Regions from separate parts of the Lactobacillus sp. ESL0225 genome, predicted to be linked through region 3. Evidence: predicted binding sites of a transcription regulator. Region 3 holds the regulator's gene; each other region holds the start of a gene.
What was found. The regulator HrcA, encoded in region 3, represses chaperone genes, less so after heat shock. The targets are predictions, from matches to a motif close to TTAGCACTCNNNNNNNNNGAGTGCTAA.
Positions count from the first base shown of each region.

Region 1: clpP (ATP-dependent Clp endopeptidase proteolytic subunit ClpP) is a predicted target of HrcA. The motif match lies at 6,760-6,786, and genes of this name have one in related genera.
Region 2: groES (co-chaperone GroES) is a predicted target of HrcA. The motif match lies at 4,023-4,049, and genes of this name have one in related genera.

Region 1 covers NZ_REHK01000006.1:168,305-178,385, forward strand. Annotated here, with positions in the region: gene uvrA (excinuclease ABC subunit UvrA) at 1-2,559, shown strand, start outside; gene F5ESL0225_RS02500 (HdeD family acid-resistance protein) at 2,607-3,149, shown strand; gene rapZ (RNase adapter RapZ) at 3,245-4,123, shown strand; gene yvcK (gluconeogenesis factor YvcK family protein) at 4,127-5,155, shown strand; gene whiA (DNA-binding protein WhiA) at 5,163-6,098, shown strand; gene clpP (ATP-dependent Clp endopeptidase proteolytic subunit ClpP) at 6,141-6,728, opposite strand; gene F5ESL0225_RS02525 (SH3-like domain-containing protein) at 6,899-8,635, shown strand; gene F5ESL0225_RS02530 (DUF1542 domain-containing protein) at 9,341-10,081, shown strand, end outside.
Region 2 covers NZ_REHK01000009.1:11,398-21,478, reverse strand. Annotated here, with positions in the region: gene tsaD (tRNA (adenosine(37)-N6)-threonylcarbamoyltransferase complex transferase subunit TsaD) at 1-597, shown strand, start outside; gene F5ESL0225_RS05850 (GNAT family N-acetyltransferase) at 645-1,049, opposite strand; gene F5ESL0225_RS05845 (ABC-F family ATP-binding cassette domain-containing protein) at 1,103-3,013, opposite strand; gene F5ESL0225_RS05840 (redox-sensing transcriptional repressor Rex) at 3,276-3,908, shown strand; gene groES (co-chaperone GroES) at 4,094-4,378, shown strand; gene groL (chaperonin GroEL) at 4,395-6,020, shown strand; gene F5ESL0225_RS08360 (hypothetical protein) at 6,214-6,360, shown strand; partial or broken gene F5ESL0225_RS05825 (5-oxoproline transporter, DUF969 family subunit) at 6,579-7,240, shown strand; gene F5ESL0225_RS05820 (DUF979 domain-containing protein) at 7,241-8,164, shown strand; gene pcp (pyroglutamyl-peptidase I) at 8,186-8,833, shown strand; gene mutS (DNA mismatch repair protein MutS) at 8,983-10,081, shown strand, end outside.
Region 3 covers NZ_REHK01000007.1:330,806-340,886, forward strand. Annotated here, with positions in the region: gene lepA (translation elongation factor 4) at 1-1,151, opposite strand, end outside; gene dnaJ (molecular chaperone DnaJ) at 1,502-2,641, opposite strand; gene dnaK (molecular chaperone DnaK) at 2,720-4,558, opposite strand; gene grpE (nucleotide exchange factor GrpE) at 4,578-5,156, opposite strand; gene hrcA (heat-inducible transcriptional repressor HrcA) at 5,169-6,218, opposite strand; gene ribF (riboflavin biosynthesis protein RibF) at 6,345-7,277, opposite strand; gene truB (tRNA pseudouridine(55) synthase TruB) at 7,297-8,190, opposite strand; gene F5ESL0225_RS04690 (ribosome-binding factor A) at 8,229-8,591, opposite strand; gene infB (translation initiation factor IF-2) at 8,610-10,081, opposite strand, start outside.

The DNA.
Region 1 (10,081 bases), on a different contig from region 3:
ACTGTTGGTACAGTGACTGAGATTAATGATTATCTGCGATTATTATGGGCACGAGTTGGTCATCCAATTTGTCCCAATGATCAAACCCCAATTGAACGGCAATCAGCCGAACAAATGGTTGACCGTATTTTAGAATTACCTGATCGGAGTCGAATTCAATTGCTAGCCCCGGTTATTCGAGCTAAGCGCGGTGCCCACCAAGAGGTCTTTAAGCGTGTTCAACGTGCAGGTTATGTCCGTGTAATTGTTGATGGTGAGATGCATGAAATCGGTGATGATTTTACGCTTGATAAAAATAAAAGGCATACTATTGATATTGTAGTTGATCGCTTAGTTATTAAAGATGGTATTCGCTCGCGTTTATTTGACTCAGTAGAAGCAGCGTTGCGCTTGTCTGATGGATATATGAATGTGGACGTGATTAATAGTGAGATGCTCAACTTTTCAGAATACTACGCTTGTCCGAAATGTGGCTTTACAGTTGGCGAAATGGAACCACGACTTTTTTCGTTTAATGCTCCTTTTGGTGCTTGTCCAGATTGTGACGGTTTAGGCATAAAATTAGCGGTAGATGAAGAATTAGTTATTCCGGATCAAAGTAAAACCTTGGCAGCAGGGGCAATTGCACCATGGAAAAATTCTAAATACTACAGTGAAATGCTAACTCAAGCTTGCGCTGCCTTAAAGATACCGCTAGATAAGCCCTTTGGAAAATTAACCAAAAGACAAAAAGAAATAATTTTGCATGGTTCAACTAAAAAAATAAAATTTCATGTGACTGGTGATTTTGGTGTTAATGATACAACTGCTCCTTTTGAGGGCGTAATGGAGAATGTGGAAAAGCGTTATTTGCATCCTATGTCTAAATTTATGCGTGATGTGATGGCCAAGTATATGGCAGAATTAACTTGCTCAACCTGTCATGGCAAGCGGTTAAATCGCAAAGCTTTAGCTGTTAAAATAATGGGTAAAGATATTGCGGAAACATCAAATTTAGCGATTAGTAAAGCCATAGAATTTTTTAATCATATTCAGCTTAGTGAGCAAGAAGAAGTTATTGCTAATCCAATTTTAAAAGAAGTGCGTGATCGCTTAACTTTCCTAGATAGCGTGGGCCTTGATTATCTGACTTTATCACGAACTGCTAATACTTTATCTGGTGGTGAAGCGCAACGTATAAGATTAGCTACCCAAATTGGGTCTAATTTATCAGGTGTAATGTATGTCTTAGATGAACCCTCGATTGGTCTGCATCAACGTGATAATGATCGCTTGATTGCTGCCCTAAAAAGAATGCGTGATTTGGGGAACTCCCTAATTGTGGTTGAACATGATGATGAAACTATGCGCCAGGCAGATTATTTAATTGATATGGGACCAGGTGCTGGTAGTTTTGGTGGTAAAATTATGGCTGCTGGCACACCAAAAGAAGTTGAAAAAAATACCAAATCACTAACCGGCCAATATCTAGCTGGTAAAAAATTTGTACCGGTTCCTTTAACAAGGCGTAAGGGTAATGGCAAAAAGATAACTATAACTGGAGCAGCGGAAAACAATCTTAAAAATATAAAGGTAGACTTCCCGCTAGGTAAGTTAATAGTAGTAACTGGGGTTTCCGGTTCAGGAAAGTCAACTTTGATTAATATGATTTTGAAAAGGGTATTAGCGCAAAAGTTAAATCGCAATCAAACTAAACCTGGTAAATATCAGAGCATTAGCGGGTATAAGAATATTGAGAAAGTTATTGATATTGATCAAAGTCCAATTGGGCGAACTCCAAGAAGTAACCCGGCAACTTATACTAGCGTTTTTGATGATATTCGCTCGCTTTTTGCGCAGACTAATGAAGCCAAGTTACGAGGCTACACTAAAGCAAGATTTTCATTTAATGTCAAAGGTGGACGTTGTGAAGCGTGTCATGGGGATGGAATTATTAAGATTGAAATGAACTTTTTACCGGACGTTTATGTACCGTGTGAAATTTGTCATGGCAATCGTTATAATTCAGAAACACTTGAGGTAACTTACCGTAATAAAAACATTGCACAGGTGTTAGACATGACAATTGTTGATGCGTGTGACTTTTTTAAAAACATTCCTAAGATTGCGCGCAAGCTACAAACAATTGTTGATGTGGGCTTGGGTTATGTTAAATTAGGTCAGTCTGCTACTACATTATCTGGTGGTGAAGCTCAACGGATGAAGTTAGCGGCTGAACTACAAAAACTTTCAACTGGTAAAAACTTTTATATCTTAGATGAGCCAACCACTGGGTTACATACGGATGATATTAAGCGTTTACTTGAGGTGCTCCAAAGGTTAGTAGATCAAGGAAATACTGTTTTAATTATTGAACATAATTTAGATGTTATTAAAAGTGCAGATTGGTTGATTGATTTAGGACCTGAAGGAGGAGAAAGAGGTGGCACAATTATTGCGACTGGAACTCCAGAAAAACTTGTTCAAGTTAAAGAAAGCTATACCGGACAATACCTTAAACCAGTGCTGGAGCGTGACAAAATTTTAACAGAAAGCGCTAACAAAAAAGCAAACAAATAGTAATTATTTTTAATACAGTGTAGAATACTCTTCAAGGGGGAAAAGAGATGGATAATTTTTCTACTTATAGGGAAAAGCATGGCTTTAACTGGGCTGCTTTAATAGCTGGTGTACTAATGGTTGTTGCTGGGCTATTCTTGATACTTCATCCTGGCCGAGCTTTGCATGCTTTTGTATTACTTTTTGCTATCTTGTCGATTGTTCAAGGTTTTGTTTGGTTAGCAGTTTATAGTCATTTACGTTATTTTATTTCCTTTAGTTGGCTAGCAATTGTTTCTGGAGTTATTGATATTATAATTGGTATTTTATTTCTCTATTCGTATGATGCCGCAGGACTGACTATTGCTTATTTATTTGCTTTTTGGTTTTTATTTGATTCCGTATCAGGTATTAGCTTTAGCTGGCATCTAAAAAGTACATTAGGTCCTTACTTTTGGATTAATATGATTTTGAGTGTTTTAAGCTTATTTATCGCCATTGGGATGATGTTTAACCCAGCATTATCGGCATTAACTCTAATTTGGCTAGTTTCATTCTGGTTATTAATTTTTGGAGTAAGTGAGATTGTAGCAGCATTTGGAAATCGTTAATTGTTATAGATGAAAAGTTCGTTTGAGAACTTTTTTTTTATAAAAAAATATGAAAACTGTGTGTGCTATAATTTAGATGATAGGAGACTTATGAAATGGCTGATGAAAAAAAGCAGTTACTGATTGTAACGGGAATGAGTGGTGCCGGTAAAACTGTAGCATCACATGCCTTAGAAGATATGGGGTATTTTGTTGTTGATAATTTACCACCGACGCTTTTACCTAGCTTTTGGGAACTGATTGTTAATTCAGATGATTTTACTAAAGTGGCAGTCGTTGTAGATTTACGCGTTAAAAATTTTTATAAAGATTTGCTCAATGAAGTAAATTCATTAGAAGATAATGGTAGTGTTCGTTCAATCATTGTTTTTTTGGAAGCGGCTGATGACACTTTAGTTGCCCGCTACAAGGAGACTAGGAGAATTCCACCATTAGGTAAAAGCGGACGTTTGCTTGATGGTATTTTAGAAGAACGTCAGATACTAACAGGCATTAAAAACCGCGCTAATTATATAATTGATACTTCAGATTTGTCTCCGCAACAGCTAAAGCAAAAATTGCTTAATGAGTTTAGTGATCAAGCAAAACAGCCATTTTCAGTTGAAGTAATGTCATTTGGCTTTAAATATGGTCTCCCCATCGATGCAGATATTGTAATGGATGTTCGTTTTTTGCCGAATCCTTTTTATTTGCCTGAACTTAGACCATTTACGGGTCTTGATAGACGAGTTTTTGATTATGTAATGAATAAAGAAGAAACGCAAGTTTTTTATCATAAACTGCTTAACCTAATTGAGTGTACCTTACCAAGTTACATTAAGGAAGGTAAGGCTAAGCTGACAATTGCTATTGGCTGTACTGGTGGTCAACATCGTAGTGTTGCAATTGCTAAGCAACTGGCTCATGATTTAGCCAATAATTATACAGTTGATCTTACCCATCGTGAAATTAGTCGTTATATTAGAAAAAGGTAAAGTATGAAGTATGAAGATGCAAAAGTAGTTCGGATAACTAAAAGTAGACGACCACAAGTTGTGGTGATTGGTGGTGGCACCGGCCTACCCGTGGTTTTAAATGCTTTAAAAGATCAAAATGCCGAAATTACCGCTATTGTTACCGTATCTGATGATGGCGGTTCATCAGGCTCAATTCGTAATTTTATTAATGTTGTTCCACCAGGTGATATTCGGAATGTTTTAGTTTCTTTGAGTGAAATATCGCAAGAAGAAAAGGATATTTTTCAATATCGCTTTGATTCATCTGATTCTTTCTTTTCTGGTCATGCAATTGGTAATTTAATTATTGCCGCTTTAAACGAAATGCATGGTAATATTTTTGATGCCGTTCAATCCCTTTCCAGAATGATGCGGGTTGATGGTCATGTTTTTCCAGCTTCTAATGAACCGTTAACTTTAAATGCAGAATTTATTGATGGCACAATTCAAGCTGGTGAAAAAGAAATTACTAATCAAGATAAGAGAATTAAACGAGTGTGGGTAACTAATACTAATTTGGCGGCCGAACCTGAGGCAGTGCCACCTGTACTGGATGCTATTATGCAGGCTGATGCAGTAGTATTAGGACCGGGTAGTTTATTCACTTCGATTTTACCTAATTTAATGATCCCTAACTTGGGCGAAGCAGTGCGTCAAACTGAAGCTGAAGTTATTTATATATGCAATATTATGACTCAGCTAGGTGAAACAGACCATTTTTCTGATTGCGAGCATGTTTCAGTAATTAATAAGCACTTAGGAGGGCATTATATTAACACTACCTTGGTTAATGGGGCCAAAATTGATATGTCTAAATTTAATCCTAAAGATTATGATGCGTATATTGAACCAGTTAAAAACGATTTTGCTGGTTTACGTGCGCAAGGTAGCCGCGTAATTACTGATGATTTTATTGATCAACGTAGTGGGTTAGTTTTTCATGATGGACAAAAAGTAGCTAAGGAGATTATTAATTTGGCTTTTGCTGCAATGTCTCGTAGAAAGGAATAGTTAAATAATGGCAAGCTATGCAAGCAAGGTGAAGAAAGAATTAACTTCATTAACAATTCATCCAGAACATGCTAAGGCGGAGCTGGCTGCTTTTTTACGTATGAATGGTGTTTTGAATTTTCATGATCACCGGTATAGTCTTGATATTACTACTGAAAATCCAGCAATTGCCCGCCGAATTTTTTCCTTGATAAAAACGGCTTATAAAGTAGAACCACTTTTGATTGTTTCACGTAAAATGAAATTGAAAAAAAATAATCAATACTTAGTTCGTTTGCAAAATCATGTTCATGAAATTCTAACTAATCTAGAAATCTTAGCTGCTGATTTAGGGATAATTACGCGAGTTCCTCCCCGAATTACCTCTTCCCGTGAAGGTGCTATGTCTTATTTACGGGGGGCTTTTTTGGCTAGTGGTAGTGTGAATAATCCTGAAACTAGTAGATATCATTTAGAAATTTATTCAGCTTATGAGGATCATAATAATGACTTGTTGGAATTAATGAATCACTATTTTCATCTTAATGCTAAGACGACTAAACGGCGGCGTGGTTTTATTGTTTACTTAAAAGAAGCAGAGAAAATTGGCGATTTTTTGCATATCGTTGGGGCTTTTAACGCAATGTTATCGTTTGAAGATTTACGTATTATGCGGGATATGCGTAATTCAGTTAATCGGTTAGTTAATTGTGATACGGCTAACTTAAAAAAGACAGCTACTGCGGCGGCTAAGCAAGTCGAAGACATTGAATTAATTGAACGTAAAATTGGTTTAGAAAATATTCCAGAAAAATTACAGACGATTGCCCGGCTTAGGTTAGCTAATCCGGAATTGTCTTTAAAGGAGCTAGCCCAGCAAATACCAGATGGACCAATTTCTAAATCAGGTGCCAATCACCGCTTAAAAAAATTGCATGATTTGGCGCAAAGTCTGCAAGATTAGTAATAAAAAAAGCTCCCAGTAAAAGGGGAGCTTTTTTTATTACTAATCTTGTTTTTGATTGACCATAATTTCGTCAATTAGGCCATAATCTTTAGCTTCTTCAGCTGTTAGATAATTATCACGTTCAGTATCTTTTTGAATTTTCTCAAGTGGTTGCCCAGTAGTTTCATGTAAAATCTTGTTAATCTTCTCGCGACTCTTCAAAATTTCATTGGCTGCAATTTGAATATCAGTTTGCTGTCCTTGAGCTCCACCTAAAGGTTGATGAATCAAGACTGTTGAATTTGGCAAAGCAAACCGCTTTCCCTTAGCTCCACTGGTTAAAAGGATGGAGGCCATTGAAGCAGCCATACCAATTGCAATAGTGGAAACATCAGATTTAATGAAATTCATGGTGTCCATAATTGCCAAGCCGGAGGTGATTACACCACCAGGAGAATTAATATAAAGAGAAATGTCTTTAGTATTGTCTTGGGCGTCAAGAAACAATAATTGTGCGATTATTGTATTAGCCATGTCGTCATTAATTTCACCGCTAAGCATAATAATGCGGTCCTTTAATAAGCGTGAATAGATGTCATAAGCACGTTCACCACGTGCAGTTTGTTCGATAACTGTAGGTACTAGCATCTTTTCTACCTCCTAGTTTAAATTAAAAATATTAGCACTCTAAATAGTACAGTGCTAATTAAATCACTTACATTAAGTGCTGTCAATGAAAGTGTATCAAATTTGTATTCTCTGTAATGTTATTTTTATATTATAATATAAAGTGAATTTAAAATTTTGGAGGAACTATTTTGAAGCTTTTTAAAAAATTAGCTGCGATTACACTATTATTGTCAAATTTTGCTGTTTCAAGTCAATTAGCAACTGTTTCAGTTCTAGCGGCAGATGCAAGTGATTCGCAAGCACAAAGGCAAGATCAAGAGCAAGATGATGCTAGTAAGTCAGTTGATGATACTAAATCTGATAGTGATGATTCAAACAGTCGAGACAGGGATAAGACTGATAGCTCTGACAAGGATAAGACTGATGATAATCAGTCAGCAGTCCAAAGAAAAACTAAACCTAAGCAAACGATTACAGGTTTTTCAATGATGACTAAAGTTGCCGGTACTAAGAATTATGCGGTATGGCAAGATGTAGTTGATGGTAAAGTTAGCAAAAAAATCGCTGATGGAATTAACTATCGTTATAGCCATATTCAATCAGATCAATTAATTGAAACTAAGAAAAATCGCTACTGGCGTATATATGTAAACGGTCGTGAAGTAGGCTATGTTAATGAAAAATTCTTTGCCCGTAATCAAATTGCCGTACCCAAGACTGTAAGTCTGGTACGTAATGAGTATTATAGCTTTTTCCCTAAAGATGCAATCTCATACGTAACTAACGGCATGGGTACAGTAATCGATAATGAACAAGTTCAGGTTTCAAGAGATAGTATTGATTGCGCTACTCCTAAAACTTATAAAGTTAAATATACTTACGGTGATACTTCTGCGACCGTAAAAGTTACCGTCAGAAAGAGTACTACAGAAGGTATTGCTGACGCTGAAGTAGTCAATTCTTTTCCGGCCCAGGAAGGGACTAATGACTATAAAACTTGGAAAACACATTATGGTTCTTCTGTTAACTACATCAGCCCTAATGAATATAGCCCCGAAAATGATTCGCGCGAATTAACTAGTGGCGACTTAACACTTAGAACGCGCTTTTATCAACCTGTTTTGTTAAGTGTTAAAGATCCAAGTGATGATAATATTAACCGTGTAGGGCATATTCCAGAAGGATTAACTGTTTCACAAGGTTGGGCTTATACTAGTCTTTTAAGTCATACAAACTTAAATAATGGCCATATTGTTGGTTATGACTTAAATAATTTAAAGAGTCCTTATAATGCGCAACACTTACTTGATATGTCCCAAAAAGCTTTTAACAATTATGTCAAACATATTAAGGTTAGTCCATATATTCCAATTGGGCATGGTCAAGCCATGGGGGCTAGTGATAAATATATTTATGTTTTAAATAATATAAATACGATTCGTGATGGACGACCTGATTCAGAAGAATTAATTCAAATACGTAAAAGTGACTTACAAATCAATAAAATTTGGACAATTAAAACCTGGGTTGGTGATCAAACTAATCCGCGTTATTTCCAAAATGGAGTAATGATGTCTGATTATGAGATGTACACCGTTTACCGTGATACTAAAAATAATTGCTATGAATTTTGGCAATTAACACGCAGTGGTGATAATTGGTATCCTAAATTAGTGGGTAAGACTAGTGGTAGTTTTGTTAATAACAATGCCCCCTGCCAAGGCCTTACTTATGATCCTAAACACAAAAATTTCTATTTAGCTTTTAATGATTTAATTTTTAAACTCGGTCGTGATGGTACTTTAAAGCAAACTTACTCATTCGATACTGGACGCGAAATTGAGGGAATGTCAGTTAGTGGGAATAAATTATATGTTAATCTGGCTCAACGAGCAGAATTATTAGAAAGTATGGCTATTAAGTAAGTAGTCGAAACAAAAAAAGAGCTAAAAAGCTCTTTTTTTTGTTTCTAAAATTTAAGCTTGCTAAAAATAAAAAATTATTAAAAGGTTAATCTATTTAATAATAAATGTTATTAAAACTTAAAAAAATCCAATAATTGACATAAATAATTAATTATTATATCAATTTATATTCTGAAAGCGTATACTGGAATCTTTGGTATATAAGCAAATTTAAGCGCTTGATTATTATTTAAAAATAACATTTGATATGTATATTTGTACCCTTTTATATTGCTAATTAAATTTGATTTTATATAAACTTCAACTACTTGGCTGATAGAGCTAACATAAACATAGTAATTTTATATTCAGTTTTTGATGTATAGATATAATTGCACAGTTGTCTGTATATTCATTAACTATTTATAACAAATTATCACCAATGAAAAGTGTTTGCTGTGAGCAACTGCTTTAACAGTAAAGTAAGCGCTAAGCATTAATTTGGTTACTTCTTTGTATGATAATTGGCTCTAATAATAGTGGCAGTTGAAAGGGATAGATTTTTAATTATACATGTGTATAAGATGACTAATCTAACATAAATAGTCACATTGGTAATGGTAAATTACACACGCAATGAAGATAACAGAATTTTTACAATTTAATTAATGCTTGCTACTTAAGTTACTGTTAATAACTTGCTTAGGTTTGTGAGGTTTAGAAATAATGAGTAAAAATAGTTTTTATAAAAAAATGATAATTTCTGTAGCTGGTGCTGCACTATTATCCGTTGGAGTTACTGAAAGCACTACTGCTACTAATAATGTTAGCGCTGCTACAGTAAAATCAGCTAAGAAAGTTGTTGCAAAAACCAAGGTTGTTGGTGCAACTTCTGCTGTTTACAAAAAAGCTGGTAAAAAAGTAGTTAAGACTAAGCAGACTATTAGTGCTGGTAAGAAAGTTAAGACTTATGGTAAAAAGACCATTGCTGGTGTGGCATATTACAGTATTGGTAAAGACCAATATGTTAAGGCTGCTAACCTTGATGGTAAAACCCGTCAGCTTGCTAAGAGTGTAGCTTTGTATGCTAGAAGCGGTAAAGTAATTAAAAATAGCAAGTTACGTAAAGGGCAAAGCGTTAAAGTTTATGGTACTGCTGTAACTATTAAGGGTAAAAAGTATTACTCAACTGGTAAGGGTTATGTTGCGGTAAAGGCTTTGGCTAAGAAAGTTGCCGAAGAAGTTCCAAACAACAAGACGAACATGCCAGCAACAGATACTAATAAACCAGCTGATAACAATAAACCAGCTGAAAATACTAATAACCCAAGCTCTAACAACACAAATACAAATAATTCTGGTTCAAGTTCGAATACTGGTACAGGCAATACTAATAATCCAGTTGATACCATGAAAGATGCTAAAGCAGTTGCAACTAAGGCCATTGATGATGCAGCAACAGCAACT
Region 2 (10,081 bases), on a different contig from region 3:
GTTTTGTTGAAGGACGCAACCCATTTTGAAATTGTTGGTGATACGCGCGATGATGCTGTAGGCGAAGCATATGATAAAATTGGTCGAGTGCTGGGTGTTAATTATCCCGCCGGTAAGACGATTGATGAGTGGGCGCATCGGGGACAAGATACATTTAACTTTCCGCGAGCTATGATGGAAGATGACAATTACGACTTTTCTTTTTCTGGTCTGAAAAGTGCCTTTATCAATACCTGTCACCATGCAGATCAGCTTCATCAGAGCTTGAATAAGTATGATTTAGCGGCTAGTTTTCAAGCAGCAGTAGTTGATGTCTTAGCCAAAAAAACAGTACGCGCAATTAAGCAATATCATCCTAAAACTTTCATTATGGGCGGTGGAGTTGCAGCTAATCGAGGTTTACGTGATCGGATGAAGATAGAAATTAAGCAACTTCCTTCAAACTTTGACTTGAAAGTTATTCTTCCAGAATTAAAATTGTGTGGTGATAATGCAGCCATGATTGGTGCAGCTGCCTATAACTTATATAACGAAGGAAAGTTTGCTGATTTAGCGCTGAATGCCGATCCTTCACTTGAATTACCTTATGCTGATTAGATTTTGAATTAAAAAAGTTGACCTCTTTATTAAAGAAGTCAACTTTTTTAATATTCACGATAAAAGGCTACTAATGATCCTTGATCGCAGGACATAAAACCACATTTTTGATAAAAGGAACGAGTGTTAGGTTCATCAAGGGTTAATAATAATTTTTGTCTTACATTTTTGTATTTTTTTAAGACTAGTGTTACTAGATGAGAACCGATTCCTTTATGCTGATATTTAGGTTGAATTAATAAATCTTGAATATAAATAATCGAAATACCATCACCGACAACTCGAATTAAGCCAACTAATTGTTGATTATCAAAGGCTGCAATAACATCTAGGGAATTTTCAAGAGCAATTTTTAAAGAGGGCATGTCTACAGTGTATGAAGTCCAACCGACACTTTCATATAAAGATTTTAATGCTGCTAAACTTATATTTTTAGTTACTTGATACTCCATTGACGCTCCTTTCTAATGTTAAAGTTAATATTAAATTAAATTTATTATTAACTTTAAAAATTTTCAAGCTCAATCATGATCTTTTCCCATTTCTCATTCGTTTTAGTTAGTTCAGTTTGAATTGCTGCTAAGTCTTCTTGTAAAGGTCCAAGTTTGCTAAAGTCAGTTGCAATTAGCGGATCAGCCATTTCGCTCTGAATTGTTTTCTGTTGTCTTTCTAAATTATCAATTTCAACTTCAATTTCTTCAACCTGTCGCTGTAGTTTACGCTTTTGTGAGTCTTTTACTTTTTGCTCCTGGTAAGATAATTTAGTGGCTTTTTGTGCGTCTTCATTGTCTAGCTTAGGCACAATTTTGGTGGTGTTAAGTTGCTTATTTTTTTTATCTAAATAATAAGTGTAATCTCCTTCATAGACTGTTGCCTGTTGAGGATTAACTTCAACAATCTTATTGGCTAATTGATTAATAAAGTAGCGGTCGTGTGAGACAAATAGTAAGGTACCATCGAACTTTTGTAAAGCTTGCTCAAGCACTTCTTTGGCTTCCAAATCTAAATGATTAGTTGGCTCATCCATCAATAAGAAATTACTATGTTCTAAGGACAAAACGGTTAGCGTTAATCTTGCTTTTTGTCCACCAGAAAGTTGTCCGACCGTTTTATCAATATCTTTTGCTGTAAACAAAAAACTAGCCAAAACAGCACGGATATCACGTTCAGGCATAGTTTGGTGGCAATCCCAAATAGTATCCAGCACAGTTTTACTAGAATCCAGCAATTGTAATTCCTGATCATAATAACCAATATCAAGCGATGCTCCGTATTTAATGGAACCCGTCTTAGGTCGCAATTTCTTCATAATAGTTTTTAGTAAAGTAGATTTACCTATGCCATTAGGTCCAATAACAGCAATGCGATCGCCTTTATTAACTTGCAGATTAATATTATTAACCATGACCTTATTAGGGTAACCAATTGATAAATCATGCAAGATTAACACCTCTTTACCAGAGGGACGATCACTTTTGAAATTAATTTTGACCTTGTTTTTATGCTTTGGTGGAGTAATGCGCTCGATTTTTTCGAGTTGTTTACGTCTACTTTGGGCTCTTTTAGTAGTTGTGGCGCGAACAAGATTTTTTTGGATAAATTCTTCATCTTTTTTAATTTTTTCTTGCTGCTTTTCGTAAGCCTCTTCTTGCTGACAATCCCTTAATTGACGCTGTTTTACGTAATCGGAGTAATTACCTTTGAAGGCTGTTAATTGGCCAAATTGTAATTCAAAGATTTGGTTGGCCAAATGGTCTAAGAAGTACTGATCATGTGAAACTACTAAAATTGCTCCATTGTAACCTTTAAGGAATGCTTCTAGCCAATCTAACGTATTTAAATCTAAATAGTTAGTTGGCTCATCAAGTAGAAGTAGGGGGGGCTTATGTAAAAGTAGTTTGACTAAGGCTAAGCGGGTCTTTTCTCCACCAGATAGGTTGCTGATAGTTTTAGACCAAGTTTCTTCTGGGAAATTAAAGCCATGTAAAATACTTTTAATATCAGCTTGATAGCTGTAGCCACCTTTTTGCTCAAAATCAAATTGTAATTGATCATATTTTTTTAAAAGTTGACTATCTTGAGGATGTTCAGCTATTTTTTGTTGCATTACTTGCATTTGTTTATTCATTTCGATTAAAGAAGAGAAAACACCGAGTAATTCGTCCCAAATGGTTTTATTTTCATTTAAAGCTTTTTCTTGAGCGATGTAGCCCACTTCAATTGCTTTATTAACAATAAACTCACCGTGTGTAGCTTCTTCTTCACCTGTCATAATTTTTAAAAGAGTAGTTTTACCTACCCCATTTGAGCCCACTAAGCCAATTCTTGCATTTGAATTGATTGAAAAATTGACATTTTTAAATAGTGTAGTAGCTCCAAATTGTTTTTCTAAATCGTGTCCTTGTGCAATTATCATATTTTTCACCTAAAAACTATTTTAGCATATGAAGCGAGTTAAAAGTGACTATGGTCTGTTTCAAAATATAGCAAGATAAATTAATAGTTGATTTTTGAGGCATTGAAAATAATTAGATAAGTAGTGTTTGTTGTGTTAAAATCTAAAAGATTGTGAAAAATATTTGCAACTAACACTAGTTTATAGGTAAAATAATAAATAATTGATGAGTAATTCACAAATGAAATTTGCTAGCATAATTAAGTTGGAGGCTTTGTAATAAATGGAAAAAATAAAAATTCCCACGGCGACAGCAAAAAGACTGCCGCTTTATTATCGATACTTAATCATCTTGAATGAAGCTGGCAAAGAGAAAGTTTCCTCAACTGAATTATCTGAAGCTGTTCAAGTTGATAGTGCATCAATTAGGCGCGATTTTTCGTACTTTGGTGCATTAGGTAAGCGTGGGTATGGATATGATGTAAAAAGCTTACTGACTTTTTTTAAAAAAATATTGAATCAAGATACTTTAACCAATGTGGCTTTGGTAGGAGTTGGTAATTTGGGACATGCTTTGCTTAATTATAATTTTAAGCGAAGTAATAATATTCGAATTTCTTGTGCTTTTGATATAGATCAAAAAATAACAGGCAAAATTTTAAGCGGCGTTCCTGTATATGATATGAGTGAGCTTAAAAAGCAACTGAGTGACCAACAGATAACAATTGCGATTTTAACAGTTCCTTCTAATACAGCTCAAAAAACAGCAGATGAAATGGTTGAAGCAGGTATTAAAGGAATTATGAACTTTACGCCGATCAGACTCTCAGCTCCGAGCGGAATACGAATACAAAATGTTGATTTAGCTACTGAATTGCAAACATTAATTTATTTTTTAGAAAGTGATAAGAAGTAGCCCGCATAAATATTAGGTAGACTTAGTGATTAAAACAAATTAGCACTTTAATTGAAAAAGTGCTAATTTTTTCTTGCATTTTAAACAAAAAGGGGTTATTATCATAATTATAAGTTAGCACTTAGCTAATTTGAGTGCTAATGACTAAAATTAAAGATATTAAATTGAATTTAGGAGGGACAAACGTGTTACAACCAATAGGTGATCGCGTGATCGTAAAAGTTAAAGAAGAAGAAGAAAAAACTGTAGGCGGAATCGTCCTTGCTTCTAATGCTAAACAAAAGCCAACTGAAGGTGAAGTTGTTGCTGTAGGTGCAGGCAGCTATGCTGAAAATGGTAGTAAAATTCCAATGACTGTTGCAGAGGGTGATATTGTGCTCTACGATAAGTACTCAGGCACTGACGTTAATTACGAAGGTGAAAAATACTTAGTCCTTCATGAAAAAGATATTTTGGCAGTTGTTAAGTAATTAAGGAGTAAGAAAAATGGCAAAAGATATTAAATTTTCTGAAGATGCAAGACGTTCTCTATTAAAGGGTGTCGATAAATTAGCTGATACAGTTAAGGCAACAATTGGTCCTAAAGGAAGAAACGTTGTTTTAGAACAATCTTATGGTAATCCTGATATTACTAATGATGGTGTGACCATTGCTAAAGCAATTGAATTAAAAGATCATTATGAAAATATGGGTGCTAAGCTTGTTGCTGAAGCTGCTCAAAAGACTAATGATATTGCTGGTGATGGAACCACAACTGCTGTTGTTTTAACGCAAGCTATTATTCGCGAAGGGATGAAGAATGTTACTGCTGGTGCTAATCCAGTTGGTGTTCGTCGCGGAATTGAAAAGGCTACGAAAGCTGTTGTTGATGAATTACATAAAATTAGTCATACAGTTTCTTCTAAAGAGCAAATTGCTCAAGTTGCTGCTGTTTCATCCGCTTCAAAAGAAGTTGGTGATTTGATTGCTGATGCAATGGAAAAAGTAGGCAATGACGGAGTTATTACCATTGAAGATTCACGTGGTATTGAAACTGAGCTTTCTGTGGTCGAAGGAATGCAATTTGACCGTGGTTACTTGTCACAATACATGGTTACTGACAATGATAAGATGGAAGCTGATTTAGACAACCCATACATTTTAATTACTGACAAAAAGATTTCGAATATTCAAGATGTTTTGCCACTATTACAAGAAATTGTACAACAAGGTAAGTCTTTATTAATTATCGCTGATGATGTTTCAGGTGAAGCTTTACCAACTTTGGTCTTGAATAAGATTCGTGGTACTTTCAATGTCGTTGCTGTTAAGGCACCAGGCTTTGGTGATCGTCGTAAAGAACAATTGCAAGATATTGCGGCTTTAACAGGTGGTACAGTGATTACTGAAGACCTTGGTCTTGAATTAAAAGATACTACACTTGATCAATTAGGCCAAGCACGGCGTATCACAATTACTAAGGACTCAACCACTATTGTTGATGGTGCTGGTTCAGAAGATGCTATTAAGGATCGTGAAGATTCTATTAGAAAACAAATCGCTGAGACTACTTCTGACTTTGATAAACAAAAGTTGCAAGAACGTTTAGCTAAATTAACTGGTGGTGTAGCTGTTATTCATGTTGGTGCTGCTACTGAAACTGAATTAAAAGAGCGTCGCTACCGGATTGAAGATGCGTTAAATTCAACTCGGGCAGCTGTAGATGAAGGCTATGTTGCCGGTGGTGGTACTGCTTTAGTAGATGTTAAGAGTGCTGTTAAGGATTTGAAGGGTGACAGTGTTGATGAACAAACTGGAATTAACATTGTTTTGCGGGCATTGACTGCTCCAGTTCGTCAAATTGCTGAAAATGCCGGTGAAGATGGCTCAGTTATTTTGAATAAACTTGAGAGTCAAGAATTAGAAATTGGCTACAATGCAGCCGATGGCAACTGGGAGAATATGGTTGAATCTGGAATCATTGACCCAACTAAGGTAACTCGTACTGCTTTGCAAAATGCTGCTTCAATTGCTGCTTTATTATTAACAACTGAAGCAGTTGTAGCAGAAATACCTGAAGATAAGCCAGAAGTTGATCCAAATGCTGCTGCTGGTGCACCAGGCATGATGTAATTTTATAACCGATATTTAGAAAGGAACTGTTGGTCGGAACAGTTCCTTTTTGTTATTAGCTAATTATTTTTTACCTTTGACATCAGTTATCCTATGCTCTAATTCGACCGTACAACTTGTCTAGGTAAAGCGATTCAATGTGATCAAAACAGATTGTGTAGGTTCAAGGAAGTGAAATTGACATACATTTATAATGATAAAAGGAAAATGGATAAATGGTTTTGGCGTAGCTTCTAGTTTGCGTTTGCAATTAGGACCAAAGTTAGCAGTTGCGATTTTTATGCTGTTTAAGCCTTATTGTGTTACTGCTAAAAATGTGACTGGCGTTTATTATGATTAGCGAACGAAAACCCTAAAAATTTATAATCGTTATGGTAAACAAAGCGGTACAAGTATTTGTAATTATGGGGATGCCTTTAAAATTAAAGGAAAGTTTTATGGGGCTATTGCTAAAGGTCATCTGATTAATCCGAAGGAGTTTTAACCATATTAATAAAACAGTCATTTAGTTGTTATCAGAATAAACTGAGTTGACTGAAACCAATTTGACAAAAAATAATGGAATATTTGAGTTTACTTGGCATCCTAGTGATCGTATAGGTTTTGCTTTAGGACTAGATACGGTTGCCGTAGTTGTAATTGCAGCATTAGTTACTGCATTGGTATCAGGAATTGACTTTGTTTCTTTTTTGAAAATTCTGGGGAAAGGTTTCATTGATAACCGCATGGTCTCATTATTTTTCTTAACCTTACCAACAATTGGTATATCAGAACGCCATGGTCTTAAGACAGCCGCAGTTAATCTGATTCAAAAAATGAAAAATCTAACACCAGGAAGAATTTTTGATATTTATACAGCTATTCGTGAACTTGCTTGTTTATTTGGGATTTCTGTCCAAGGGCAGGTACAATTTATCGCTCCGTTGATCAATCCAATGGCACAAGCTGCAGGCAAAGTTAATGGAGAAATGACAGAATTAGAAGTTGATCAAATTAAAGCAAGAGCTGCTGCTAGTGATAATTTTGGTAATTTCTTTGCACAAAACTTATTTGTTGCTTCATCTAGTGTATTGTTAATTTCTAGTACTATGAAATCATTAGGATATCCAATTAGCACGTCAGCTGTGGTATTAATTACTATTCCGATTGCTGTGATTTGTTATATTTTATGCTTACTTTACAATCATGCTTTTGACAAAAAAATAAAAAAGGGGAAATAAATGAATATACTAATTAATAATCTTTTGTTAGCTTTTTATATTTTAATTGGTTTGTTCTTTTTGGCAGCTACAGTTGAATCCTGGCGTGATAAAACTAATCCTGCACGTTGGGGAACGGGTCTTTTTTGGCTTTTATTTGCAATTTTATTTGCAGCTGGTCAATGGATACCCAATGAAATAAATGGTGGAATTTTATTAATTATTGCGCTACTGTCTCTTCTTAAACAAGTTCGAGTTGGTAAAATTAAGGAACTTGATGAAAAAATTGCTAATCAAACAGTTAAGCGTATTGGTAATTGGATTTTCTTACCTAGTATTTTATTGGCAATTTTAGCATTAGTGATTGCGCAGTTTACCAAATTAGGTGGACAGGTTGGCATTGGCATTGCTACTATCGTTTCACTAATTGTAGCGATGGTTTTGACTAAATCAAGTCCAAAAACGGTTTATGAAGATACACAAAGAATGGTCCGTTCGGTAGGCTCAGCTGGAGTGTTACCACAATTACTTGCTACTTTGGGTGTAGTGTTTACTGCTTCAGGTGTAGGTAAAATTACTGCTAAGGCAATTTCGGGTTTATTTCCTATCGGTAATCACTTATTAGGTGTATGTTTGTATTGTATAGCAATGGCTGTTTTTACAGCGATTATGGGGAATGCTTTTGCAGCATTTGCAGTAATTACCGCTGGTATTGGAATTCCCTTTGTTGTGGCACAAGGCGGTTCACCAGTTGTTGTTGCATCATTAGGAATGACCGCTGGCTATTGTGGTACATTAATGACGCCAATGGCTGCCAATTTTAATACTTTGCCAGTAGCTCTAATGGAGATGCAAGATCCATTAGGAGTAATTAAACAGCAGTTTCCTATTGCCATTAGTATGTTAGTTGTCCACATCGTTTTAATGTATTTCTTAGCTTTTTAATTTTTAGAAAAGAGAAAAACAATGAAAATATTAGTTACCGGTTTTGATCCGTTTGGTGAAGATAAAATTAATCCAGCAATTGAAGCAGTCAAGCTTTTAGATGATGAGATTGCTGGTGCTAAAATCATTAAGTTAGAAATTCCAACTGTTTTTGGCGATTGTGCTCAAGTAGTACGTGAGGCAATTGTCAAAGAAGAGCCTGATTATGTCTTAAATATTGGTCAAGCTGGTGGGCGCTTTGCTCTAACTCCTGAGCGAGTAGCAATTAATTTTGATGATGGGCGAATTGCTGATAATAAAGGCTATCAACCAATTGCCACTGCCATCCATAAAGACGGTCAAAATGCCTATTTTACTCAATTACCTGTTAAGGCAATGGTTAAAGAAATTCGCAAAGCAGGGTTGCCAAGCTATGTTTCGACAACTGCTGGAACCTTTGTCTGTAATCATATTATGTATCAAGTTCAATATATGATTGATAAAGAATTTCCTAATCTTAAAGCAGGTTTCATGCATATTCCGTATTTACCTGAGCAAGTGATTAATCACCCTGAAACACCGAGTCTTAGTTTGCTTGATGATGTGAAGGGAATAACAGCTGCTATTCAAGCAACTGTTCATAGGGATGGCCAGGATGATATTAACAGTATTGAGGGACAGATTTCCTAGTTATGATTCAAGCTTTGAATTTTGGAACATAAATCATAAAAGATTGCCTAATTGCAGTCTTTTTTCTTTTGGCTTATTATTTTAGCGTATAATAAAGATTAATTAACTATAAAGAAGAGGATTAAATGGCTAACGCAAATACAACTCCAATGATGGAGCAATATTATAAAATTAAGAAGCAATATCCCGATGCTTTTCTTTTTTATCGCGTCGGTGATTTTTATGAATTATTTGAAGATGATGCAATTAAAGGAGCTCAAATTTTAGAATTAACTTTAACTCATCGTTCGAATAAAACGGATAATCCAATTCCGATGGCCGGTGTACCGCATGTGGCTGTGAATTCATATGTAGATACGCTAGTAGAAAAGGGTTATAAAGTTGCTTTGTGTGAACAACTAGAGGATCCTAAGGAAGCTAAAGGTATGGTCAAAAGGGGGATTACGCAGTTAGTAACGCCTGGCACGTTAATGAATGATAATCCTAGTGATGCAAAAGAATCTAATTATTTAACTTCAGTTGTTTCAAGTCACAATTGCTTTGGACTTGCCTACAGCGACTTGTCTACTGGAGAAATTTTTGCCACCCACTTATTAACTTTTTCGGCAGTTGCCAACGAACTTTTGTCGCTTCGAACTAAGGAAGTAGTTTGTAATTCACATTTAAGTGAAAAAGCAAATGAATTCTTTCATCAGGCTAACATTACTGTGTCTAAACCAGTTACTCTAAGTGAAGAACATGCCGAAATTTCTTTCGCCCAACAAAATTTAACTAATTTGGCAGAAAAAGCAGCAGTTAAACAATTAGTAGGTTATTTGTTGCAGACACAAAAGCGTAGTTTAGCCCACTTACAAGCAGCACAAAGCTATGAAGTTAGTCAATATTTACAAATGTCACATACAGTACGTGAAAATTTGGAAATAACGGCTTCCGCTAAAACTGGTAAAAAGATGGGTTCTCTTTTTTGGGTTCTTGATAAAACTCATACAGCAATGGGTGGTCGTCTACTTAAACAGTGGCTGTCAAGGCCACTCATTGCAACTGATCAGTTGGCTCAGCGTCAAGCAATGGTTCAAGCACTAATTGATGGCTATTTTACTCGAGCTAATATAAGTGATAGTTTAAAGGGCGTATACGATTTAGAACGATTAAGTGGTCGAATCGCCTTTGGTAATGTTAATGCGCGTGAATTATTGCAGCTTGCCACTTCTTTAGAAGCAGTACCAGCAATTTTGACTGCTTTGCAAG
Region 3 (10,081 bases):
ATTGCATGATAATCGACTGAAGGGGCTGTCATAATTAGATCTAAATTAAATTCTTGCTCTAATCTTTCTTGAACCACATCCATATGCAATAGACCTAAAAAGCCACAACGAAAACCAAATCCTAATGCAGTAGAAGTTTCTGGTTCAAATTCCAGTGCAGCATCATTTAATTGTAATTTTTGAAGTGCCTCTTTCAAATCGTCATATTTTGAGTTATCAACTGGATACATACCCGAATAAACCATTGGTGGGATTTGACGATAGCCAGGAAGTGGTTCAGCTGTCGCATTTTCGCTTGAAGTAATTGTATCTCCCACCCCAGTTTCACGAACTGACTTAATATTAGCTGTTAGATAGCCAACATCTCCAGCAATTAAAAGATCTTTTTTCACGGGATGCGGACTAGAAACACCAACCTCAGTTACTTCATACTCTTTTCCCGTGTTCATGATTTTAATATGGTCACCAGGTTTAACCATTCCATCTTCGACTCTAATTGATAAGACGACCCCACGATAGTCGTCATATTTTGAATCAAAAATCAAAGCCTTAAGTGGTGCCTCTAAATCACCATCCGGAGCAGGAATATCTTGTACAATTCTTTCTAATAAATCACCAATACCTTGCCCAGTTTTACCTGAAACTTCAGCCGCATTAGACGCATCTAATCCTAACATCTCGGTAATCTCTTCTTTTGCTTGCTCGGGATTTGCTGACGGCAAATCAATTTTATTAATGACTGGCAAAATCTCTAAATCATCATCAATGGCTAAATATGTATTGGCTAAGGTTTGTGCCTGTACACCTTGAGAAGCATCAACGACCAAAAGCGCTCCTTCACAAGCAGCTAGTGACCTTGAAACTTCATAAGAAAAATCAACATGGCCTGGTGTATCAATAAGATGAAAAATATAATCTTCACCATTTTGAGCATGATATTTAATTTCAACTGAGTTCATTTTAATTGTAATTCCTCGTTGACGCTCAAGTGGCATATCATCTAACATTTGATTCTTTAACTGCCGCTCTGAAACCGTATCGGTTAACTCCAAAATTCGATCAGCAATCGTTGATTTACCATGATCAATATGAGCAACAATTGAAAAGTTGCGAATATGTTTTTTATAATCTTCTAATTTTGTTAGATCCATAAATCATTTGCATCCTTTTGTTTTTTCTGTCATTGACCAATCAACGTTTTAATGCTGATTGATGCAATTTTTATTTCTTAATTACTTTCAGATTAATAATTATTTACTATATTATTGTGAAGACTACTTTCTTCTTTCTGTGTAAGACAATTATACCATACCCCCATATTGAAAAAATAACTGCACGTTAGACCTATGTTTCAGAATAAAGTCTTAACATTAACTTTTAAGTAATTATTACTACTAAAATCAATTAAATTAATTATCTAGCAAACATTTTTAAATGCTATGATTTTCATTGACAGTTTAGCAGAATAAAAAAACGCAATAACTAAATTGCGTTTTCTTAATTATTGCAGTTTTTCTTTTAATCTTTCAAAGAAACCTTTTTCTTGTGGGTTAATGGATCCCCCGCCAGCCTTAACAAAGTCAACCAAGGCTGCTCTTTGTTTTTCGTTAAGAGTTTTAGGAATTTGTACTTCAACTGTCGTTATCTGGTCACCACATGCATTACCACGTAAATATGGAACTCCCTCACCTCTTAATGTGAATTTTTTATTAGGCTGGGTACCAGCAGGAATTTTTAATTTTTGCTCCCCATGAACAGTTTTAACTGTAATTTCATCCCCAAGAGTAGCCTGAGCAAATGAAATTGGCACCGTTGTATAAATTGTATTCCCTTCTCGTTTAAAGTCCTTGGACTGTTTTATTCGATATGAAATATACAAATCACCATAAGGCCCACCGTTTTTACCAGCTTCCCCTTGACCTTCATAGCGTAACTGCTGACCATTGTCAATTCCGGCTGGAATATTAACTTCTATAGTGTTTTTACCATCTACAACACCATTTCCATGACACGTACCACAAGGATGTTCAATAATAATCCCTCGTCCATTACATTTGTCACAAACTGTTTGCCGTCGAATCATCCCAATCATCGATTTCTGTGTAACCGTCATATAACCTGTTCCATTACATTTGTCACAAGTAATTGGATGGGTACCCTTTTCAGCACCACTTCCCTTACATGTCCCACAAATTTCACTACGAGTATATGAAACTTGCGTTTTTTTACCAGTAATAGAATCCATGAAATCAATAGTTAGGGTATAGTCTAAATCTTCGCCGCGTGTTGGTGCAGTCGGATCTGCTCGTCGCTGTCCACTAGAAGCGCCACCAAAGAAATCGTTAAAAATATCACCAAAATCACCGAAACCACTAAAGTCACCGTAGCCTTGACCTGCACCACCAAAGCCAGCTTGGCCATTCACACCAGCTGCACCAAATTGATCGTACTGACTCTTCTTTTGTGGGTCATGAAGAACTTCATAAGCTTCATTTATTTTTTTGTATTTTTCCTCTGCACCTGGTTCATGATTGATATCAGGATGGTATTTCTTAGCTAATTTACGATAAGCAGAATTAATTTCTTTATCACTGGCATTTCGATCAACACCTAGCACACTATAATAATCTTCTTGTGCCATCTAAAAGCTCCTTACTTTCCAAAAGAAAAGAACTACTTTCATGGCAGTTCTTTTCTAATTTATTCAATTATAAACCCATTACTTGTCAGGGTCTACTTTATGAAATTCGCCATCGCTAGCTGAACCATCACCTGCATTGCCATTTTGACCATCAGCTTCAGCACCAGGTTGTCCTTGAGCTCCACCATTAGCTTGGTATAACTTAACCGCTAAGTCTTGAGCAACTTTTGATAGTGCATCTTTCTTAGTCTTCATTTCTTCCAAGTTATTGTCCTTTTGTGCCTGCTTCAATTCATCAAGCGCATCTTGAACCTTCTTAATGTCGTCTTCAGAAACTTTATCCTTAACTTCACCCAAAGTCTTTTCAGTTGAGAAAATTAATTGGTCAACTTCATTGCGTAAGTCAACTTCTTCTTTCTTCTTTTTATCTTCTTCGGCATGCTCTTCAGCTTCTTTTTGCATCTTTTGAATTTCTTCATCGGATAAACCAGATGAACTCTTAATGGTAATCTTTTGTTCTTTACCTGTACCCATATCTTTAGCCGAAACGTTTACAATTCCATTCTTATCGATATCAAAGGTTACTTGAATTTGTGGAACACCACGAGGTGCGGCAGGAATATCAGTCAGTTCAAAACGACCCAAGGTCTTATCATCAGCAGCCATTGGACGTTCACCTTGCAAAACGTGGACATCAACAGCAGGTTGATTATCAGCAGCAGTTGAAAAGATTTGACTCTTAGACGTTGGAATTGTGGTATTCTTTTCAATTAATTTAGTGAAGACACCACCCATGGTTTCAATACCAAGTGAAAGTGGAGTAACATCGAGTAAAACGACATCCTTAACATCACCTGAAATAACACCACCTTGAATAGCAGCACCTAAGGCAACAGCTTCATCAGGATTGATTGAGTGGTCAGGTTCTTTTCCAGACCACTTCTTAACTGCTTCTTGAACCGCTGGAATTCTAGTCGATCCACCATTTAAAATAACCTTATCAATATCATTAACAGTTAAGTCTGCATCTTTTAGTGCATTATCAAATGGAATCTTAGTTCGATCAACAAGATCAGCCGTTAATTCATCAAACTTAGCACGAGTCAAATCAGCTTCTAAGTGTAATGGACCGGCTTCACCAGCAGAAATAAATGGAAGTGAAATGTGAGTTGAAGATACGCCAGATAGATCTTTCTTAGCTTTTTCAGCAGCATCTTTTAATCTCTGTAGTGCCATCTTATCAGTTGATAAGTCCACACCATTTTCATCTTTAAAGCCTTTAACAAGCCAGTCAATGATCTTATTATCAAAGTCATCACCACCAAGACGTGTATCACCATTAGTGGATAATACCTGAAAGACACCATCACCTAGTTGCAAAACAGAAACATCGAAAGTTCCACCACCAAGGTCATATACTAAAACTTTTTCATCTTCAGCATCTTTATCCAAACCATAAGCAAGTGATGAAGCAGTTGGTTCGTTAATAATCCGTTTTACTTCTAAACCAGCAATTTTACCAGCATCTTTAGTAGCTTGACGTTGAGCATCATTAAAGTAAGCTGGAACCGTAATAACTGCTTCAGTAACCTTCTCACCTAAATAGTCTTCTGAAAATTTCTTAATATATTGTAAAATCATTGCAGAAATTTCTTGTGGTGTATAGGCCTTATCCCCAATTTTGACTTTATAACCAGCCTCACCAATGTGACGCTTAATTGAAGAAATAGTATTAGGATTAGTAATTGCTTGCCGTTTAGCTACTTCACCAACTTGAATTTCACCATCCTTAAAGGCAACTACTGAAGGAGTAGTTCTGTTACCTTCTGGATTAGTAATAATTTTTGGTTCCTTACCTTCAAGAACTGCAACTGCAGAGTTAGTTGTTCCAAGATCAATACCGATAACTTTTGACATTAATAAAACTTCCTTTCAATTATTGTGCAACAACAACCATTGCTGGTCTTAATGTGCGATCCTTATATAAATAACCCTTTTGTAAAACCTGAACGATATAATTCTTCTGCTCATTATTTTCAGCAGCAACCGTTTGAACTGCCTGATGTAAGTTTGGATCAAATTCTACACCTTCAGCATCGATTTCACTAATTCCATGATCTTTCATCGCCTTAATTAAGGAGTCAAGAGTCATTTGAACACCCTTTTTAAGCTGCTTTGAAGCTTCATCATCTACTTCAATTGCTAAAGCTCTTTCTAAATTATCCATTGCCGGTAAAATGTCTTTAGCTAAAGACTGAGATTCATACTTAATCAATTGTGCACGTTCATTATTATAACGATTTTGCATATTTTGCATTTCTGCTTGACTACGTAAATATTTATCTTCTAAATCTTTATTTTGTTCCTGCACCCTAGTTAACTCTGATTTGATTTTATCTTTTTCAGATTCAGATGCTTGTTGATCATCTACTTGAGCTTCAAAATCTTTCGTTTCATCCGTTGCCGGTTGATTTTCTATAAAATCTTTTTCATTAGTCTGTTTTTCTTTACTCACAGTTAACCTCCTTTATTTAAATCTGCCATAATATTCCAGTAGCTTTTTAGCTAATTCATTTCTAAAATATTCTAGTAGGCCAATCACTTGCGAATACGGCATATTATTAGGACCAAGTAAAGCAATAATACCTTTACCATATGACCCTACACTGTACTCTGCAGTAAGAAGACTATAATCCTTCAATAAATCATTAGATAATTCCGAACCTAAACTAACTCTTATGGGTGAGTGACTATCACTTGAGTTCATTACATTAGTCATTAAATTCGAAACTAAATCTTCATGACCCAGTAATTCATAGAGCGATTTCAAACTTGAAGCATCGCTTAGTGAACTGTTATTTAAAAGATTTAGCTGCCCGTCAACATACATTTGCTCACTAGTAGCCTCTTTAACCACATCTTCAACCAATTCAATTAATTCAGTGATATGATGAAGACCAAATTTTTCACTTAAATCTTGACTCAATGAACTCGGGTTTATTTCGTTTAAAGTCTTACCTACCAATTCATTGTTTAGCATTCGCACAGCTTTTTCAACTTCATCGCCACCAATATTATAGGGTAAACGATAAACTTGACTGTGAACATTCCCATCACTGGTAACCAAAATAGCCATAACTTGCCTATTCACTAATGGAACAATTCGAAAACCAGTAATAGTTAAAGAATTACTCTCTGGTCCTTCAGCAAAAGCAGTATAATTAGTCAAATCAGATAAAATTTTGGCCGCCTCTTGAACAATTTCATTAACTTGATGAAATGGCTGGCTAAATTGTAGCATAATTCTATCATATACTGATGCTGGCAAACGTAATGGCTCAACTAAATTATCTAAATAGTACCGATAGCCATCAGTTGATGGTAAACGGCCACTAGATAAATGAGTTTTTTCAATTAAGCCCTTGTCTTCTAAAAGAGCCATTTCATTACGAATAGTTGCACTGGAAACTTTAATTGGCAGTTGGTTCATTACAGTTTTTGAACCGACAGGATCATGTGTCTGTGTAAAATTATTAATAATTGTTTTTAAAATTAATTCTTGACGTTCGGTCAACATAAATATCGCCCTCACTTTTAGCACTCTTATTTGCTTTGTGCTAACAATTATTATGATACTAGTATTTAGCAGAATGTCAAGCTGAGTGCTAATTATTTTGAAATAAATTTTTGCAACAATTTTAACTTATCTGTACTGCTCAAAATAGTCTGTAATCTTTAATTTATCCTGTTTCATTTGCTCTTTTAGTTGATTTAAATTAGCAAACTTTATTTCTCCGCGTGTATACTTATACCACTTAATTATTATCTTTTGGTCATAAGCCTCTTCACTAAAACCAAATAAGTTAGATTCAATATATATTTTTTGGGCACTGTTAATTGTTACATTATAGCCTACACTAGTCATTGATTCATACCACTTACCATTAATCATTGTCCTCGTAGCATAAACGCCAACTTTAGGAATCACCTTATTCTCATCCCAAACTAAATTAGCAGTTGGAAAGCCCAACTTGTGACCATTACGCAGTCCGTGCCCAATATAACCGGACATGACATAAGGTGTGCCAAGTAAGTCTTTAACTAAGTCCATTTTTCCATTTTTAATAGCTCTTTTAATCTCTGTTGAGCCAATTTTTTGGTCATTGTATGTTTGTTCCGGAACTGTAATAATCTCAAATCTGTTTTGCGCAAATTTAGGTAAATTCTGCATATTGGCAATATTTTTAGGTCCATAGGTATAATCAAAACCAGCAACAACAGTCTCAGTATTAAGTTTAACAATAATATTATCTACAAATTCTTGAGCACTTACTTTGCTAAATTGCTCATTAAAATGCATCACCAACAAATAATCTACTCCAAGCTGCCGCATTTTATATATCTTTTCATCTAGGGTATCAATATAACTCACTACTTGGTTTTGATAGACCTCCTTAGGATGCCGATCAAATGTCATTAGCACTAAGGGTAAGCCCTTACTATTGGCAGTGTTCTTTGCGACCTTTATTAACTGCTGATGTCCACGATGAACACCATCAAAAAAGCCGAGAGCCAATACAATTTTACCCGGGACAATATTCTTTTTAACTGGATAAGATAAATGAATAATTTGCACTGTTGAACCTTCATTTCATCTAATTATTTTGCAAAAGCATTAATTCAGGACGGTACATTGTACCTCTGGCTTGATAAATCGCCTTAACTTTATTATTGTACCTTAATGCAACTTTTTTTGCATTCGTTTTCAAAGCAATTGCTGCCCCATTTTTTACCTTTAGCCATTGATTTTCGTTCAAGTCAATTGTCTGATAATCTTTGAAAAATACTTCGATTGGTTGTATTGCTTTTTCAGCTATAGCTGGATTGCTAATAATTTCATCTAGTTTAACAGCTTGACTGAGATTAAAGCCTGAGCTTGCTGTCCTTCGTAAGGTTTGCATTACTGCCGGAACACCTATATTTTCGCCTAGGTCATTGACAAGTGAACGCACATATGTGCCTTTACTACATTCAATTTCAAAATTAAAAGTTTCCTGTCCCTTTTCTAAGTCAAATTGAGGCTCATCAACCGCGTTGTATGCAAAAATTTTAACTGATCGCTTTGGTCGTTCAACCGCAATACCTTCGCGTGCATATTCATAGAGGTGCCTGCCATTTAAACGTACAGCTGAGTAAATTGGTGGAACCTGTTCTATTTTTCCAATAAACTCTTGCATCCTTGTTTGCAGAGTATCTTTACTAATTTTCGTTGTTAAACGTTTAGTTTCGAGCACTTTACCAGATGTGTCATAACTATCCGTGGCATAACCTAACAGGCCTGCACCACAATATTTTTTATTTTTTTGATGCATTAATTCAATCAATTTTGTTGCTTGTCCAATTGCAATCGGTAAAACTCCAGTTACATCAGGGTCTAAAGTTCCCGCATGGCCAATTTTTTTAATATGCAGTACTTTACGCAAATGGTAAACAACATCTGCACTCGTCATACCCTTTTCTTTATCAATTACTAATATTCCGTTAATCATTTCCCTACCTACTAAAAAAGCGCTAACCAGCGCTTTTCTTAATTATTGCGATCTGCATCTTGCTTTTTTACTTCTGCAATTAAACGATCAATCTTACTACCATATTTAACTGAATTATCCCGTTTAAAAATTAATTCTGGAACTTTATAAACAGTTAAAATTTGTCCTAAGAGATGACGCATCATTCCCTTAGCTTTTTCCAAACCAATAGCCGTTTCTTCTTCCTTTTTTGGATTTTCAGAAAGAATGCTGTAATAAACAGTAGCATAAGACAAATCATTGGTACATTCAACTGCTGTAATCGTTACATCTTTAACACGTGCATCACGAATATCTTTTCGTAAAATTTTAGTTAATTCACGCAGAATTTCGCCTTCAACACGACCAATTCTATGTTTCATACTTTGCTCCTAATCACACTATTTTTGTGGCTTAACTTCCTGTTGTTCAACTGCTTCCAGCTCATCGCCAATTTTAATGTCATTATAACCTTCGATTGTTAAACCACAGTCAAAGCCCTGCTTAACAATTTTGGTATCATCTTTAAACCGTTTTAATGAACCAACTTTACCAGTATAGATTACAACACCATTACGAATCAAATTAACATCCGCATCACGTGAGATATAGCCTGAATCAACAAAAGCTCCAGCAATAGTGCCGACTTTAGAAACTTTCCATGTTTCACGCACGGTCAAATTCCCGACAACTTTATCTTCATATGTTGGCTCAAGCATTCCTTGCATAGCGGCTTTAACATCATCAATTGCTTTATAAATAACACTATATAAACGTATGTCGACTCCGCCATCTGTTTCCGCCTGCGACTTAGCGGTTACAGTCGGACGAACATTAAAACCAATAATAAATGCGTTCGATGCGGCAGCTAATGTTACATCGGATTCATTAACTGCACCAACACCAGCGTGAATAATATTAACCCGGACACCCTCAACGTCAATTTTTTCAAATGATTGTTGTAAAGCTTCAACAGATCCTTGAACATCAGCTTTTAAGACAACACCAACTTCTTTCATATTCTCTTTCTTCATTGTATCGAAAAGATTATCAAGGGTTACATGTTGTACATTTTCCCTGGATTGCTGTAATGCTTGTTGCGCCCTCTGTTCGCCGACACTACGTGCTGTCTTTTCATCATCAAAGACAACTATCTTATCAGCAGATTCTGGCACATCATTTAGCCCAGTAATTTCAACTGGCATCGATGGGGTAGCTTTTTCAACTTGACGTCCACGATCATTGGTCATTACCCGAACGCGTCCAAAACGATTCCCCACAACAATCGGATCTCCAGTATGCAACGTACCTTGCTGAATTAATAAATCAGCAACTGGACCACGTCCCCGAGATAACCGAGCTTCAATTACTGTACCAATAGCCTTTTGCTTAGGATCAGCCTTTAGTTCCATTAAATCAGCTTGAAGTAAAATCATCTGCAAAAGCTCATCAACATTTTCACCAGTTTTAGCAGATATTTGAACATAAATGGTATCTCCACCATAATCTTCTGGTATTAAATTATATTTCATTAATTGTTCGGTAACATGTTCCGGATTAGCACCAGGCACATCCATTTTGTTAATTGCAACAATTATTGGTACTTTTGCACTTTTAGCATGATCAATTGCTTCAATAGTTTGTGGCATTACTCCATCGTCAGCTGCAACAACTAAAACAACAATATCTGTTATTTCTGCACCACGTTCACGCATATTTGAAAATGCCGCATGACCTGGAGTATCCAAAAACGTTATTGGCTTATTATCTATTTTAACTTGATAAGCTCCAATTTTTTGAGTAATACCACCAGCTTCGTGTGCTGAAACTTGTGTATGGCGTAAGCGATCTAATAAAGTTGTCTTACCGTGAT